Regions from separate parts of the Patulibacter defluvii genome, predicted to be linked through region 2. Evidence: riboswitches for the same ligand, from Rfam matches in the RefSeq annotation. Region 2 holds a riboswitch; each other region holds the start of a gene.
The links. A riboswitch is a leader RNA that binds a small molecule or an ion and turns the genes downstream of it on or off. The one in region 2 is predicted to bind cobalamin.
Positions count from the first base shown of each region.

Region 1 (5,064 bases), on a different contig from region 2:
CCACCTGCACTACGAGGTGGTCCGATGATCCTCGTCACCGGCGGGCTCGGCATGATCGGGGCCCACACCGCCCGCGCGTTGGTCGACCTCGGCCACGAGGTGGTCGTGACCGGTCACCGGCGGACGACGCTGCCGTCGTTCCTGGAGGGCCGGGTGGCGGTCGAGGCGCTCGACGTCCGCGACCGCGACGCGTTCCTGGCCCTCGGCGAGCGCCACGAGTTCGCGGCGATCGTCCACCTGGCCGGCAGCGTGCCCGGCGAGGATCCGGTGGCCTTCCTCCGCGACGAAACGGCCGGGCTGCTGAACGCGCTCGACGCCGCCCGCGCCTGGGGCGTCCGGCGGTTCGCCGTCGCCAGCAGCCTCGGGGTCTACGTGGGCCGCGAGGAGGTCCCCTGGCACGAGGGCCTGGCGCTGCCGACGGCGCCGCTGCCGCACCTGATCTTGGCCTTCAAGAAGGCGGTCGAGCCGCTGGTGACCCACGCCCTGGCCGGCAGCGGGGTCGAGCCGCTGGTGCTGCGGATCGGGACGATCTGGGGCCCGCTGGGCGATCCGGAGTCGCCGTTCTTCCCGATCCCGTCGTACATCAGCGCCGCGCTGCGGGGCGAGGAGCCGCCGCCGCTCCACGCCGACGACGGCGGCGACCGCTGCTACGCCCCCGACGCCGGCCGGGCGATCGCGCTGCTGACCACCGCCGAGCGCCTGCGGCACCAGGTCTACGACGTCTCCAGCGGCCGCCCGGCGACCAACCGCGAGTTCGTCGAGGCGCTGCGGGCGGCCCTCCCCGACCTACAGCTGGAGCTGCGGCCGGGACGTCAGGACGGGCCGGGCCCGGATCCCTACCTGGACGTCGCCCGCCTGCGCGAGGAGACCGGCTTCGTCCCGGCCTTCGACGTCGCGGCGGCGGTCGCCGACTACGTCGCCTGGCGACGGGAGAACGAGCGCTGACGCCCGTCTCCACGGGGCCGGAGTGAGGGTTCCCTAAGGTAGATGGCCCCCGATCCGAGGACCGTGCCGTGCCCCAGACGACCGCCACCGAGACCCCGAGCCGCCCCGTCCGCCGTCCCCGTCGCGCCACCGTGCTGGAGCGCGAGGCGCTGACGCCGCACCTGATCCGGCTGGTGCTCGGCGGCGAGGGGCTGGAGGGGTTCGCCGCCGGCGAGTTCAGCGACCACTACGTGAAGCTGCTGTTCCCGCCGGCCGGCGCGCCCTACGGCCCCGACGCCGATGTCGAGCAGGTCCGCGCCACGCTCCCGCGCGAGCAGTGGCCGCGGATGCGCACCTACACCGTGCGGGCCTGGGACCCGGCCGCCGGGCGGCTGACGATCGACGTCGTCGTCCACGGCGACGTCGGCTTCGGCGGGCCGTGGGCCAGCGCCGTCCGGCCCGGCGACCTGATCCAGCTGCTCGGGCCGGGGGGCGGCTACGCGCCCGACCCGTCCGCCGACTGGCACCTGCTGATCGGGGACCCGAGCGTGGTGCCGGCGATCGCCGCGTCGCTGCCGCGGATCCCCGACGGCGTGCCGACGATCGTGCTGGTCGAGAGCGCCGGCCCCGACGACGAGACCCCGCTCGACGCCCCGCCGCAGGCCGACGTCCGCTGGCTGCGGCGGGCGCCCGACGAGCCGCACGGCAGCGCGCTACTGCGGGTGCTGGAGGACCTGGAGCTGCCCGCCGGCCGCCCGCAGCTGTTCCTCCACGGCGAGGCCGGCGCCGTCCGCGCAATCCGCCGCCGGCTGCTGGTCGAGCGCGGGCTGCCGCGCGACGGCCACTCGATCTCCGGCTACTGGAAGCACCGCCGCGACGACGAGGCGTGGCGGGCGGAGAAGGCCCAGTGGCTGGCCGAGGTCGAGGCCGACGACCGCTGATCGGGGCGCCGGTCGGATAGGCTGGCGGGCGAGCCAGTCGTACCCACGAGGTGGGTCAGGGAATCCGGTCCAAAGCCGGAGCTGACGCGCAGCGGTAGGGGGGACGGGCGGTGCATCGGCCACTGGCCTCGGCGTCCCGCACGGACGGCGACCGGGAAGGCGCGCCACCCGACGATCCCGAGCCCGAAGACCTGCTGGCTCACGTTCCGACGCCTCGGCGTCGAGCGGATCAGTCCACGGACCCCGCGACTTCGGGTCCTGATCGAAGGCCATCTCCGATGCTCCAACGCCCCACCGTCCGCGGCCTCGCTGCGGCTCTCGCCACCGTCGGCCTGCTGGCGCTCGCCGGCTGCGGCGACGACGACCCCTCCGCGACCGCCGCGGCCGCCACGACCGGCGCGATCGAGGTCCGCAACTGCGGCGTCGAACGCCGCTACCGCGGTCCCGTCCGGCGGATCGTCGCGACCAGCAACTCCGCCAACGTCGGCACCCTGATCCGGGTCGGCGCGGCCCGCCAGATCGCGGCGATGTCGCTCAGCCCCGGCAACGATCCGGTGATGGAGCGCTACGGCGCCTCCGTCGCGTCGATCCCGCGGCTCCAGAGCCCGATCGCCCTGGAGGCCGTCGTGGCCCGCCGGCCCGACCTGCTGATCGGCTCCTACAGCGGCCTCTTCGCCGGCGCGAGCGGCGTCACCGAGGAGCGGGCCCGCGCCCGCCGGATCGCGACCTACGTGATCTCCGACAGCTGCCGCCAGGACCCGGCCAAGGGCAGGGACTCGGCGCTCGGGACGATGGGCCCGTGGGACGCCGTCCGCGCCGACCTGGCGAACTACGGGGCGCTGACCGGCCACCGCGAGCGGGCCGCCGACGCTCGCCGCGAGCTCGACCGGCGGCTGGCCGCGCTGCGGGCGGCGCCACGGCCGCGCCGGGCGCCGCGGGTGCTGCTCTACGACAGCGGCGAGAAGGACCTGTACACCTCGGGCCGCAACGGAGCGCCGCAGGGGATCATCGACGCGGCCGGCGGCCGCAACGTCTTCGCCGACGTCGACACGACCTGGTTCCGGGCCAGCTGGGAGCGGGTGGCGCGGGCCCGCCCGGATCTGATCGTGGTCATGGACTACCGCTCGGGCGAGCCCGGGGAGGTCCGCCAGAAGCTGGCCACGATTCGCGCGCGGGCCGGGCTCCGCGGCACGCCGGTGGTCGACCGCGACCGGATCGTGGTGCTGCCGCTGAGCCTCTTCACCAGCGGCTTCCCGAACATCGACGCCGCCGAGCAGGTGCGGGCCGCGCTCGAGGCCGAGGGCCTGGCGCCGCCCAGCGCGATCGGCGCCAAGCGGATCGACTGGTCGGCGCTCGGCCGGTGAGCGCCGCGACGCAGGCGGCGCTGGCGCGGCTGGCCGCGCTCGGCGACGGCTTCCCGATCGACGCCGCGCGCGACACCGACGCGCTGCGGGCGGCCGGGTGGTCGCCCAGCAGTCGGCTGGCCGACCCGGCCGCGTGGCCCGCGATCGCCGACCGCTACGCCCGCGACACGATGGCCGGCGGCCCGCGGGCGGCCGGTGGGTCGTGCGCGCTCCAGGGCTACGCCGGCCGGCTGGCCGGGGCGGTGCTCGGCGTCTGGGTCCAGACCGGGGCGCTGCTCGACCTGGCGCCGGAGGCGGTCTGGGTGCGGCTGGTCGAGGGCCGGACCCGCGCCATCGCCCTGCCGGGGGCCGCGGTCGCCCGCGCCGAGGCGTCGACCGGCGAGGTCGCGCGGGCGCTGCTCGCCGGCCACCTGGCGCCGGTCGTGGCCGCGTCGCGGACCGCCAGCCGGATCGTCGAGCGGGTCGCGTGGGGCAACGTCGCCGCGGCCTGCGCCGGCGCCTTCGGGCTGCTCCACCGGACGCTCGATCCGGGCCACCGGCCGGGACTGCGGGCCGCGGCCGAGCGCTTCCTCGACGACCCGGCGTGGCCCGCCCGCGAGCTCGTCGCGCTGCGGCCGGTGGCCGGCCACCCGGCCGTCCTCGCCCACGAGCGGCGGACCTGCTGCCTGATGCGGCTGTCGCCGGTCAAGCGCGAGTGCGCGGCCTGCGACCGGCTGACGGCGCCGGAGCGCGCGGCCCGGCAGGCCGCGGCCGCCGCCGCCGCGACCCCGCTCGGCCGGCTGCCCGCCGCGGCGGCCGTGGTCGGGGTCGCGACGGGGGCGCCGTCATGAACGGCGGCCCGGCCCGCCGGCGGGTGCCGCTGGCGCTGCTGCTGCCGGCGCTGGCGCTGCTGCTGGTGGCCAGCGCCGTGCTGTCGACCGGCTTCGGCGCCGAGCCGCTGGCGCCGCGGATCGTCCTGGGGGTGCTCGAGCAGCGGCTGCTCGGCGGGCCGGTCGACCCGACCTTCGAGGCGATCGTCTGGGACATCCGGGTGCCGCGGACGATCCTGGCCGTGGTCGTCGGCGCCGGCCTGGCCCTGGCCGGGACCGGCGTCCAGACGCTGGTCCGCAACCCGCTGGCCGACCCGTACCTGCTGGGCGTGTCGTCGGGCGCGGCGGTCGGCGCGACCGCGGTGATCACGACCGGGCTCTTCGCCGGGACGGGGATCTGGGCGCTGTCGCTGGGGGCGCTCGTCGGCGCGCTGGCGGCGGCGCTGCTGGTCTTCGGCGTGGCCCTCGCCCAGGGCGGCCTGACCCCGCTGCGGCTGGTCCTGACCGGGACCGTGCTGTCGTCGGCGTTCTCGGCCCTGGCCAGCTTCCTGGTCTTCCGCAGCGCCGATCCGCAGGCGGCCCAGTCGGTGCTCTTCTGGCTGCTCGGCAGCCTCTCGGGCGCGGCCTGGGACCAGCTGCTGCTGCCGTCGCTGACGGTCGCCGTGCTCGGCGTGCTGCTGCTGGCCGGGGCCGGCTGGCTCGACGCGCTGGCCGCCGGGCCCGACACCGCCGCGGCGCTCGGGGTGCCGGTGCGCGCGGTCCGCAACGCGCTCTTCGTGCTGCTCGCCGGCCTGGTCGGCGTGCTGGTGGCGGTCGCCGGCGGGATCGGCTTCGTCGGCCTGATCCTGCCGCACCTGGCCCGGATCCTGGTCGGCGCGCGGCACCGGGCGGTGCTGCCGGTGGCGGCCCTGGCCGGGGCGCTGTTCCTGCTCTGGGTCGACGTGCTGGCGCGGGTCGCGGTGCGGCCGACGGAGATGCCGCTGAGCGTCGTCACCGGGTTGATCGGGGCGCCGGTCTTCCTGCTGC
Region 1 is NZ_JAWZSQ010000010.1:58,287-63,350, reverse strand. It holds gene SH587_RS12245 (dihydrofolate reductase family protein) at 1-28, shown strand, start outside; gene SH587_RS12240 (NAD-dependent epimerase/dehydratase family protein) at 25-945, shown strand; gene SH587_RS12235 (siderophore-interacting protein) at 1,014-1,865, shown strand; cobalamin riboswitch at 1,883-2,078, shown strand; gene SH587_RS12230 (ABC transporter substrate-binding protein) at 2,144-3,229, shown strand; gene SH587_RS12225 (IucA/IucC family C-terminal-domain containing protein) at 3,226-4,059, shown strand; gene SH587_RS12220 (FecCD family ABC transporter permease) at 4,089-5,064, shown strand, end outside.
Region 1: linked by a shared signal. The riboswitch ahead of SH587_RS12230 (ABC transporter substrate-binding protein) and the one ahead of SH587_RS04205 (FecCD family ABC transporter permease) in region 2 are both predicted to bind cobalamin.

Region 2 (5,064 bases):
GGAGCCACACGATACGATCACGCACAGCGGCGGCGCTGGGCTTTCGGTCCTTGCGATCAGATCTGTTGACGTGCACGTAGTACAACATGATCGCGGACGCCGCCGCGGCTGTCCAACATCCGCCCGATCGCCGCCGAGATCGGGCGGATGCGACGGGCGCGATCAGCCGCCGCCGGCGGTGCGCCCGAAGACCACGTAGTCGTCGAGCAGCTGCCAGACCGGCGCCACCTCGACGAAGCCCGCTTGGCGCAGCGCGGCCAGGTGGAAGCCGACCGTCGTCGGCGGGGTCGCGTCGCGGCCGGCGAAGCGGCGCTCGCGCTCGGCGGCCAGCGCGGCCCCGTCCGGCAGCCCGCGGGCCTGCTCCCACCAGGCGTCCCACGGCAGCGCGCCGGCGGCGAACGCCGCCTCCTGGGTGGCCAGGTCGTGCTCCTCGGCCACCCGCCGCAGGGTCGGGTGGCGGTCGTCGAACCGCAGGTGGTCGCCGTTCAGCAGCACGCCGCCGGGGGCCAGCAGCGTCGCCGTCCGCGCGTAGACCCGCTGCAGCTCGTCGGGCAGCAGCCAGTGCAGCGCGGTGGTCGAGACCGCCGCCTGCGGCGCGACGCCGCCGAGCGCCTCGGCGACCGCGGCCGGCCAGTCGTCGCCGACCAGGTCGCCGTCGACCAGCGTCAGCCGCTCGCCGTAATGGCCGAGGGCGTCGGCGGCCAGCCGCAGCAGCAGCGGGTCGTGGTCGATCGCCACCACCCGCGCGGCCGGGAACCGCTCCAGCACCCGGGCCGACAGCGAGCCGGGCCCGCAGGCCAGGTCGACCACCACCGGCGCCGGGCCGGCGATCCGGGCCAGCAGCTCCAGCATCACCGCGAAGCGGCCCTCGCGGTCGGCGATGTAGGCGGCCTGCTGGTCGTCCCAGCGGCCGAGCAGCTCGGCGGCGGCGCTCATCGGCCGGCCACCTTCAGCCGCCGCAGGCCGGCGGCGACCTTCTCGACCGCGCCGACGTTGCGCAGCGACGGATCCATGTCGGACGCCGTCACGACGATCAACCGCCGCTCGCGCACCGCGGTCAGCCGCCGCGCCACCGGGTCGCGGCGCAGGAAGTCGAGCTTCGCCTTCGCGCTGTCGCCGTCGCCGCCGCGGGTCAGGTCGGCCAGGATCAGCACGTCCGGGTCGCGGTCGAGGATCGACTCCCAGCCGACCTCCGGCCACAGCTGCTTGCTGTCGTCGAAGGCGTTGGTCGCGCCGAGCTCGCGGGTGATCATCCCCGGGGCGCCGCAGCAGCCGGCGAAGTACGGCGCCTTGGTCGCGGCGTACCACCAGCCGAGCGTCACGCCCTTGGCGTCGAGGCCGCCGGTCGCCCGCGCCAGCCGCCCCCGCAGGTCGCCCACCAGCCGCTCGCCGCGGGGGCCGACGCCGAACAGCTTCGCGACGTCGCGGACCTCGCCGAAGACGTCCTCGAACCGCAGCCGCTTGCTCTGCTGCGCCTCCTGCCCGCCGCACTCCGACGGCGACAGGTAGGTGGCCACGCCGAGCTTCTCGAACCGCTCGCGCGGCGCGGTGCCCTCGTCGCTGAAGCCGAACGCGAAGGTGGTGTAGACGAGGTCCGGCTCGGTCTTCAGGACCCGCTCGAAGGAGGGGAACTCCTTGCCCAGCTGCGGCACCTTGGCGTTCTCGGCCTCGAGCGCCTTCGGCACCGGGTCGTTCCAGCCGGCCGCGCCGACCATCCGGTCGGCCAGGCCCAGCGTCAGCAGCAGCTCGATCGCCGGCTGGCTGATCGCCACCGCCCGCCGCGGCGCGTGCTCCAGCCGCAGCTCCTGCCCGCAGTTGCGGAGGCTGACCGGTGCGTCGGCCGCGGCGGTGGTGGTCGTCGCGGCGGCGCCGGAGGCCGGCTCGTCGTCGCCGCAGCCGGCCAGCGCGGTGCCGGCGACGGCGGTCGCCAGCAGCAGCGCCAGCGCGCGGCGGCCGCGCGGGCGGCGGGGTGGAACGGGGATCATGCCGGGGTGCTCCTCGGGTCGGGCTCGGTCTCGGGCTCGGGATCGGCGGTGGACCACCGCGGCCCGGGCAGGAAGCGGATCGACGGGCGGCCGTCGGGCCCGTCGGGGGTGACGACCGACCGCACGCGGTAGACGTCCTCGATCAGCTCGGGCGTCAGGACCTCGGCCGGCGGCCCGCCGGCGACCACGCGTCCGGCGGAGAGCACCACCAGCCGGTCGCAGAACATCGCCGCCAGGTTCAGGTCGTGAAGCGCGATCACCGTCGTCACCGGCAGCGCCGCCACCAGCGTCAGCAGGTCGAGCTGGTGGTGGACGTCGAGGTGGTTGGTCGGCTCGTCGAGCAGCAGCTCGCGCGGCTCCTGGGCCAGCGCGCGAGCGATCTGGACCCGCTGCCGCTCGCCGCCGGAGAGCGTCGCCCACGGCTGCCGCAGCTGGTCCTGGAGGTCGGTGCGGGCGATCGCCTCGGCGACCGCGCGGGCGTCCTCCGGTCGCTCGCCGTCCCACGCCCGGCGGTGGGGGATCCGGCCCAGGCGGACGACGTCGAGCACGGTCAGGTCGACCTCGGTCCCGGCCTGCTGCTCGACCACCGCCAGCCGCCGGGCGACCGTCCGCCGCCGCAGCGTCGTCAGGTCGTCGCCGTCCAGCAGCACCGCGCCGCCGCTCGGCCGCCGGACGCCGGCCAGCAGCCGCAGCAGCGACGACTTGCCCGAGCCGTTCGGCCCCAGCAGCCCCAGCGTCGACCCGGACGCGACGTCGAGCGAGACCCCGTCGACGATCAGCCGCTCGCCGGCGGCCCAGCGGACGTCGCGCGCGGCCAGGCTCACGCGACCACCCGTCGGCGGTAGAGGATCGCGGCGAAGGCCGGCACGCCGATCAGCGCCGTCACCACGCCGACCGGCAGCTCCTGCGGGTCGAGCAGCGTCCGCGCGGCCGTGTCCACCCAGACCAGGAAGATCGCGCCGATCAGGGCGGTGGCCGGCAACAGCACCCGGTGGCCCGGCCCGACCAGCAGCCGCGCGGCGTGGGGGAGGACCAGTCCGACGAAGCCGATCGCCCCGGCCGCCGCGACCAGCGTCGCGGTCAGCAGCGCCGTCACCGCCAGCAGCAGCCCGCGGACCGCCGCGACCGGGATCCCGAGCGTCGCCGCCGCGTCCTGGCCGAAGGCGAAGGCGTCGAGCGCCGGCGCACTCAGCAGGCAGAGCACCAGCGCCAGCGCGGCGACCGCGGTGCAGAGGGCGACGTCGGTCCAGTCCGCCCCCGACAGCGACCCGAGCAGCCAGAAGAGCACGCCGCGAGTCTGCTCGGCGTCGGCCGACGAGGTGACCACGAAGGCGGTGATCGCCGAGAACAGCTGGGTGCCGGCGACCCCGGCGAGCACGATCCGGTCGGTCCCGCCACCGGCGCCGGCGGCCAGCAGCAGCACCAGGCCGAAGGCCACCAGCGCCCCGCCGAAGGCGCCCAGCGAGAGGCCGATCGTGCCGCCGCCGATCCCCAGGATCAGCACCAGCACCGCGCCGGTCGAGGCGCCGGACGAGATCCCGAGCACGAACGGGTCGGCCAGCGGGTTGCGCAGCAGCGACTGCATGATCGCCCCGCAGAGCGCCAGCCCCGCCCCGCAGACCGCGGCCAGCAGCGTCCGCGGCAGCCGCAGGTCCCAGACGATCCCGTCCTCGATCCGGGTCAGGCCGGCGTCGCCGAGGCCGAGCCGCTGGCCGAGCGCGCGGGCGACGTCGGAGACCGACAGGTCGGCCGGGCCGATCGTGATCGCCGCCGCCAGCGAGAGCAGCAGCAGCGCCACGCCGCCGCCCCACCAGAGGGCCCGCACCAGCCGCCGCGCCGGCGGCGGGAGGGTGATGATCGGGCGCCCTTCGGGGGCGATCTCGTGCACGGCGTCCTTCGATCAGGGACTCATGCGCGGAGCCCGTTCGGCGATCCGGCCGATCGCGCACGCGGCGCGAAGGACCGTGAGCCAGCAGGTCTTCGGGCTCGGGATCGACCGGGAGGGACGCCTTCCCGGACCGTTCGGTCCAGTGGTCGATGCCCCGCCCGTCCCCCATACCGCTGCGCGTCAGCTCCGGTCTCGCACCGGATTCCCTGACCCACTCGGTGGGTGCGACTGGCTCGCCGCGGACGATAGCGGACGTCCGGTGCGGCGGCGGGGCCGCCGCACCGGGTCCGGGGATCAGCCGGTGACGCCGCCCGCGCGCGCCGGGGCGCGGCGGATGGTGAGCGTGGCGTTGGTGGCGCGGGTCGCCGCGCCGGTGGCGCGGGTGGTGGTCCGGACCCGCAGCCGGCCCGGGCGGTTGAGCGCCCGCGCGCTGTACGTGCGGGTGGCCGTCTGGCCGGGCCGCAGCGTCTTGATCGTCCAGCAGCGGCTGCCGCTGCTGAGCGTGGCCTTCGGCGTCGCCGAGACGAACCGCAGGCCGGCCGGCACCCGCTCGCAGACGCGGACGTCGTGGAGGGTGGTGCCGCCGCCGTTGCGGACCCGGATCGTGGTCCGCACGCTCTGGCCCGGGCGGACCGTCTTGCGCGAGAGGGTCTTGCTGACGACCAGGCGGCCGGGGGCCGGCTGGACCGGCGGATCGACCGGCGGCAGCAGCGGCGGCGCGGTCACGACGTAGGTCCGGGTGGCGGTGATCGTCCGGCCCTCGGCGTCGATCGCCGTCACCGTGATCGTGTAGACGCCCGGCTGGTCGGTCGGCAGCGGCGCGCCGTCGGTGACCGGCAGCTCGCTCCCGTCCGGCCGCCGCACCTTCGCGCCGCAGGTGACCGGGGCGGCCTCGCCGTGGCACGAGAAGCCGGCCGTCAGCGGCGCGCCGGTCGGCACGGTGGTGCCGTCGGTCGGACCGCTGACGGTGGCGGTCGGCGGGGCCAGCGGCTTGGCGCAGCCGGTCACCGTCTGGGCCAGGCCCCAGCCGTTGGCCGCACCGGCGGGCAGGGTGTAGCCGTTCGGCTGGACCTGCGGATCGGCCGCGTCGTCCGGCGCGTCGACCGTGGTCAGCGTCGCCGCACCGCGGTTCGCCACGTACATCCGGCCGTCGGGCGCCCGGCGGACCGCGCCGCCGTTGCCGATCGCACC
Region 2 is NZ_JAWZSQ010000003.1:34,968-40,031, forward strand. It holds gene SH587_RS04190 (class I SAM-dependent methyltransferase) at 163-936, opposite strand; gene SH587_RS04195 (ABC transporter substrate-binding protein) at 933-1,985, opposite strand; gene SH587_RS04200 (ABC transporter ATP-binding protein) at 1,982-2,809, opposite strand; gene SH587_RS04205 (FecCD family ABC transporter permease) at 2,806-3,843, opposite strand; cobalamin riboswitch at 3,940-4,121, opposite strand; gene SH587_RS04210 (hypothetical protein) at 4,168-5,064, opposite strand, start outside.

Region 3 (5,064 bases), on a different contig from region 2:
CAGCCACGGACCGACCCGCTCGGTGCCGGGCGCGGCCACCAGCACCAGCGTCCGCATCGCCACCCGCTCGGCGTCGAAGCCGGCCAGGGTGGCGACCTCGAGCCGCTCCTCGTCGCGGCCGACGTCGGTGGCCAGCGCCACCGGATCGCCGCCGTCGCGGTGCTCCAGCAGCAGCTCGCGCGCCCGGTCCAGCTGCCAGGTCCGCGTCCGCGAGCGGGGGTTGTAGATCGCCAGCGCCAGGTCGGTCGCGGCCAGCGCGGCGATCCGCGCCTCGACCCGCTCCCACGGGATCAGGACGTCGGAGAGCGAGACCGTCGCGAAGTCGCCCAGCGGCGCGCCGAGCCGGGCCGCCGTCGCCACCGCCGCCGTCACGCCGGGGACGACCTCGACCTCGGGCCGCCGATCGTCCGGCAGCGCGGCCGCCGCCCGCAGGGCCAGGCCCGCCATCCCGAAGATCCCGGCGTCGCCCGACGACACCAACGCCACCCGTCGGCCCTCGGCCGCCAGCGCCAGCGCCTCCTCGGCCCGCTCGCGCTCGCCGCCCATCGTGCCGCGCCGCTGCTCCTGCTCGGGACGCAACAGGTCGGCGCACTGGTCGACGTACGGCCCGTAGCCGACGATCACCTCGGCCGCCGCCACCGCCTCGGCCGCGCGGCCGGTGCGGGTGGCCGCGCCTCCCGGGCCGAGGCCGACGATCCAGAGCACTCCCGACATCGCCGGAACTCTACGAACGGGCGGCCGACGGCGGCCGGCCGATGCCGCTCAGGGGGTCGCGGCGCCGCTGGTCGCCGGGGTCGGGGTCGTGGTCGCGGTCGCCCCGCCGCCGGTGCCCGCACCCGAGCCTGCGCCGCCGCCGGCCGCCACCCCGCCCGAGCCCGCGACGCCACCGGCCACGCCACCGCCGCCCACGACGCCACCGGCCACGCCGCCACCGCCGGTGCCGCCTCCGCCGCCCGCGGCCGCGTCGGTGCCGCCGGTGGTCGGGGTCTCGCCGGAACCGCCCGCGCCGGCCCCGACGCTGCCGTCGTCCGTGCCCGCGCCCGGGCGGCCGCTCCCCGACTCCGCGCTGCCGCCGGGCGTCGTCGGGCCGCTGCCGTCGACCGGCGTGCCGCCCAGCGGCTCGTCGGCCGTCGGGACGTGGACCTGGACGCCGACGCCCGCGTTGCCGCGCGCGGTCGGATCGTCGCCCTCGCCCCCGGGCGTCGCGCCCTCGGGCAGCGGCAGATCGACGCTGGTGCCGCCGTCGGTCGGCGTGCCCGGCGTGCTCGGCAGCGGCAGCCGGACCTCGACCGCCGCCCCGTCGGCCGTCGACGGCGCGCTCGGCCCGTCGCCCTGGCTCGGCTTGCCCGGCGCGCGGACCGCGATCGGGGCCCGCACCTCGACGACGTTGCTGACGCCGTCGCCGGCGCCCGAGTCGTCGGTGGTGACGGCGTCGCTGCCCTTGGGCTGCGCGGCCAGCTGCAGCCGCACCCGCACCCGCGGCGGCGCGACGCCGACCGGCGCGTCGTCGACGAGGTCGACCCGCGCCAGCAGCGCCAGCGGCCCGTCGACCTGGCGCGCGTGGCGCTTCAGCTCGGCGACCGCGTCGGCGTCCAGCTTCAACCGCAGGTCGAGCTGCGGCGGCACCGCCGTGCTCAGCCGCGGAACGGTGGCGGTCGGGGTCGGGGTCGGGGCGATCGCCTCGGGCGAGGCGGCCAGCCGCAGCCGGACCTCGCTGCCCGGCTCGAGGGTGGTCGCACCGTCCGCGCCCGCCAGCGTCACGCCGAGCACCCGCAGCCGCACGCGCGAGGTCGCCGGCTCCTCCGGGGTGCCCGGGGTCGGCGTCGACGGGCTCGGCGAGGAGGGCGTCCCGGTCGAGGGATCGACGCCGCCGGCGCCGCCGCCCGCGAAGCCGGAGCCGGAATCGCGCCCGCCGCGACCACCGTCGCCTTCGCCCCCGCGGCCGCCGGGTCGACCGCCACCGGAGCCGCTGCCGCTGCCCGGCCCCGCGCTGCCGCCCAGCCCCAGGCCGAGGCCGAGCCCGCCGCTCGCGCGCCCGCCGGCCGCCGGCCCGTCGACGACGCCGCCGGAGCCGCCGGCGCTGGCGCGCGGGCCGTTGCGATCCGTGCCGGAGCCGGCCGCGACGGCGCGGGCCACCGGCAGCGCGCGCGACTCGGCGTCGCCGACCAGGTCGCGGACGCCAGGGCCCGACGCGGGGCCGAAGGCCACGCCCACGGTCAACGTGCCCACCGCGAGGGTGGCGCCCACCGCGGCCGCCACCGCGAAGTCCTTGCGGGCACGTCGATCCATCCTCCACGGGGTCGACCACGCGCGCGTGGGACTGGACGACCGTCCACCGCCTCTGGACGAACGTTCTAAGCCCGGCAGTGGACAGCGTGCGCAGCTGGCCGAACGATCGAGACGGCCGTGCCGACGGCGACCGATCACCGCCGGCGACGACCGTCCGCTACGGTTTCGACCTCCGTGGTGGTGCGCGGAAGCCGGTGCAAGTCCGGCACGGTCGCGCCACTGTGACGGCCCGCTCCGCGGCCGAAGTCAGGAACGACACCGCCACGGCCGCCGAACGAGGGACGCGACATCCCGATGGAGCACCGATTCCCGACCGCCGCCGGCCGCGCGGCCTCCCTCCCACCCCGCTCGCGGAGCGGGACGTGACCGTCCACCTGGTCGGCGCCGGCCCCGGCGACCCCGACCTGCTGACCGTCCGCGCCGCCGAGCTGCTGCGGCGCGCCGAGGTGGTCGTCAGCGACCGCCCCTCGACCGACCCGGTCGTCGCCTTGGCGCCGCCCGCGGCCGAGCGGATCCTCGTCGGCAAGGCCCCCGGCCAGCCGGCGCTGCCGCAGGAGCAGGTCGGCCAGCTGCTGGTCGAGCTGGGGCGCAGCGGCCGCGAGGTGGTGCGGCTGAAGAGCGGCGACCCGTTCGTGGCCGCCCGCGGCGGCGAGGAGGCGCTGGCCCTGCAGCGGGCCGGGGTGCCGTTCACGATCGTGCCCGGGATCAGCGCCGGCCTCGCCGCCCCCGCCTTCGCCGGGATCCCGGTCCACGTCCGCCAGCGCTCGCGGGTGGTCACGATCCTGGCCGGCAACAGCGATCCCGAGTACCCGGGCGAGGTCGACTGGGCCGCGCTCGCCGCGCTCGGCGGGACGATCGTCGTGCTGACCGGCCGCTCGCGGATGCGGCGGATCGCCGGCTGGCTGATCGACGGCGGCCTGCCCGCCAGCACGCCGGTGGCGGCGATCAGCGCCGCCGGCCGTGCCGGCCACCAGCGGACCGTCCGCGGCACGCTCGCCGCGCTGCCGCCGCGGCTCGACCCGCCGGTCACCTTCGTGATCGGCGACGTCGCCGAGATCGACCTCGCCTGGTTCGCCGACGGCCGCGCCGAGACGGTCGCCGAGACCGGCGCCGAGGCCCCGATCGCGCCCGCCGACGGGAGGCCCCGTGCACATCCCTGAGGGCTTCCTGACCGGCCAGGTGACCGGCGTCGGGACCGCGGTCGCCGTCGCCGGCCTGGCCTTCTGCGTCCGCAAGGCCGACGTCACCGGCGAGGACGGCCGGCTGCCGCTGGCCGGGCTGGCCGGCGCCTTCTTCCTGGTCGGCGACTCGCCGTTCGTGCCGATCGGCGTCGGCACCCAGGGCCACCTGCTCGGCGGCACGCTCGCCGTCGCGCTGCTCGGACCGTGGCTGGGGGCGCTGACGATCAGCGTCGTCACGATCGTCCAGGCGCTGGTCCAGGGCGACGGCGGGATCACCACCCTCGGCCTGAACATCGTCAACGGCGCGCTGGTGCCGGCCTTCGTCGGCTGGCCGATCCTGCGCGCGATCCAGCGGGCGGTGGCGTCGGTCCGCGGCCGCGGATCGCCGGGCGGGCTGGCGCTCGCCTGCGGGGCCGCGGCGTTCGTCAACGTGGTGCTGGCCAGCGTCCTCTTCGTGGCCGAGTACGCGCTCGGGCACAAGACCCCGATCGACCTCGGCGCGCTGGCGGGGACGACGATCGGCACCTACGCGGTGGTGGCCGTGATCGAGGCGGTGATCACCGCCGGGGTCGTCGCCGCGCTGCTGGCGCGGCGGCCTGACCTGGTGCTGATCGCCCCGCCCGAGCTGCGGCGACCGCAGCGCCGTCCGCGGCCGACCCCGCGCGCGGCGGCGAGCGTGCCGCCGCCCGCCGGCAGCGAGCCGGAGCGCGCGCGCCCGGCGGCACCGCCCCCGCCGCCCGGCTGCGAGCCGCAGCGCTCGACCGCCGACGTCCCCGCCCTCACCTCCCGACCGGAAGAAGGATCCGCGTGAGCGACACGCCCCCCGCCGACGACGGCGCCACCGCCGCCGACCCCTCGCGGCCGCCCGGGCAGGAGGCCGCCGCCCGCCACGCCGGCGCCGACCTGCCGCACCGTCCCGAGGACCGCGGCAGCGAGGAGCAGGTCCGCCGCAAGCGCCGCGACGTGCCGCTGGTGGCGGTCATCACCGGTCCCGGCAAGGGCAAGTCGACGGCCAGCTTCGGGATGCTCCAGCGCTCGTGGGCGCGCGGCTACCGCTGCGGCGTCTTCCAGTTCGTCAAGGGCGGCAAGTGGAAGGTCGGCGAGCGCAAGGCCGCCGAGGTCCTCTCCGCCTCGGGCGAGGGCGGCACGATCGACTGGGAGACGATGGGCAAGGGCTGGACCTGGATCCAGCGCGACATGTCCGAGTCGGAGGAGATCGCCAAGGAGGGCTGGGCGGAGGTCAAGCGGCGGATCGCCGCGGCCCGCTACGAGTTCCTGCTGCTGGAGGAGATCACCTACCCGATCAACTGGGGCTGGATCGACGTCGACGAGGTGGTCGCCACGATCCGCGACCGGCCCGGCTTCCAGCACGTGATCGTCACCGGCCGCAACGCCGACCCGAAGCTGATCGAGCTGGCCGACCTGGTCAGCGAGGTCCAGAACGTGAAGCACCCGATCGCGCAGGGGATCCGCGCGCAGCAGGGCATCGAGTGGTGAGCGGGCGGGCATGAGCCAGCGGGTGCTGGTGATCCCGGACGGCCTGGCGGAGACGCCCCCAGGCGACGACGGGGCGACCGCGGGACCGACGACGCTC
Region 3 is NZ_JAWZSQ010000008.1:178,833-183,896, reverse strand. It holds gene cobJ (precorrin-3B C(17)-methyltransferase) at 1-714, opposite strand, end outside; gene SH587_RS10995 (hypothetical protein) at 763-2,289, opposite strand; adenosylcobalamin (AdoCbl) riboswitch at 2,462-2,556, shown strand; gene cobA (uroporphyrinogen-III C-methyltransferase) at 2,652-3,449, shown strand; gene SH587_RS10985 (energy-coupling factor ABC transporter permease) at 3,436-4,281, shown strand; gene cobO (cob(I)yrinic acid a,c-diamide adenosyltransferase) at 4,374-4,967, shown strand; gene SH587_RS10975 (alkaline phosphatase family protein) at 4,978-5,064, shown strand, end outside.
Region 3: linked by a shared signal. The riboswitch ahead of cobA (uroporphyrinogen-III C-methyltransferase) and the one ahead of SH587_RS04205 (FecCD family ABC transporter permease) in region 2 are both predicted to bind cobalamin.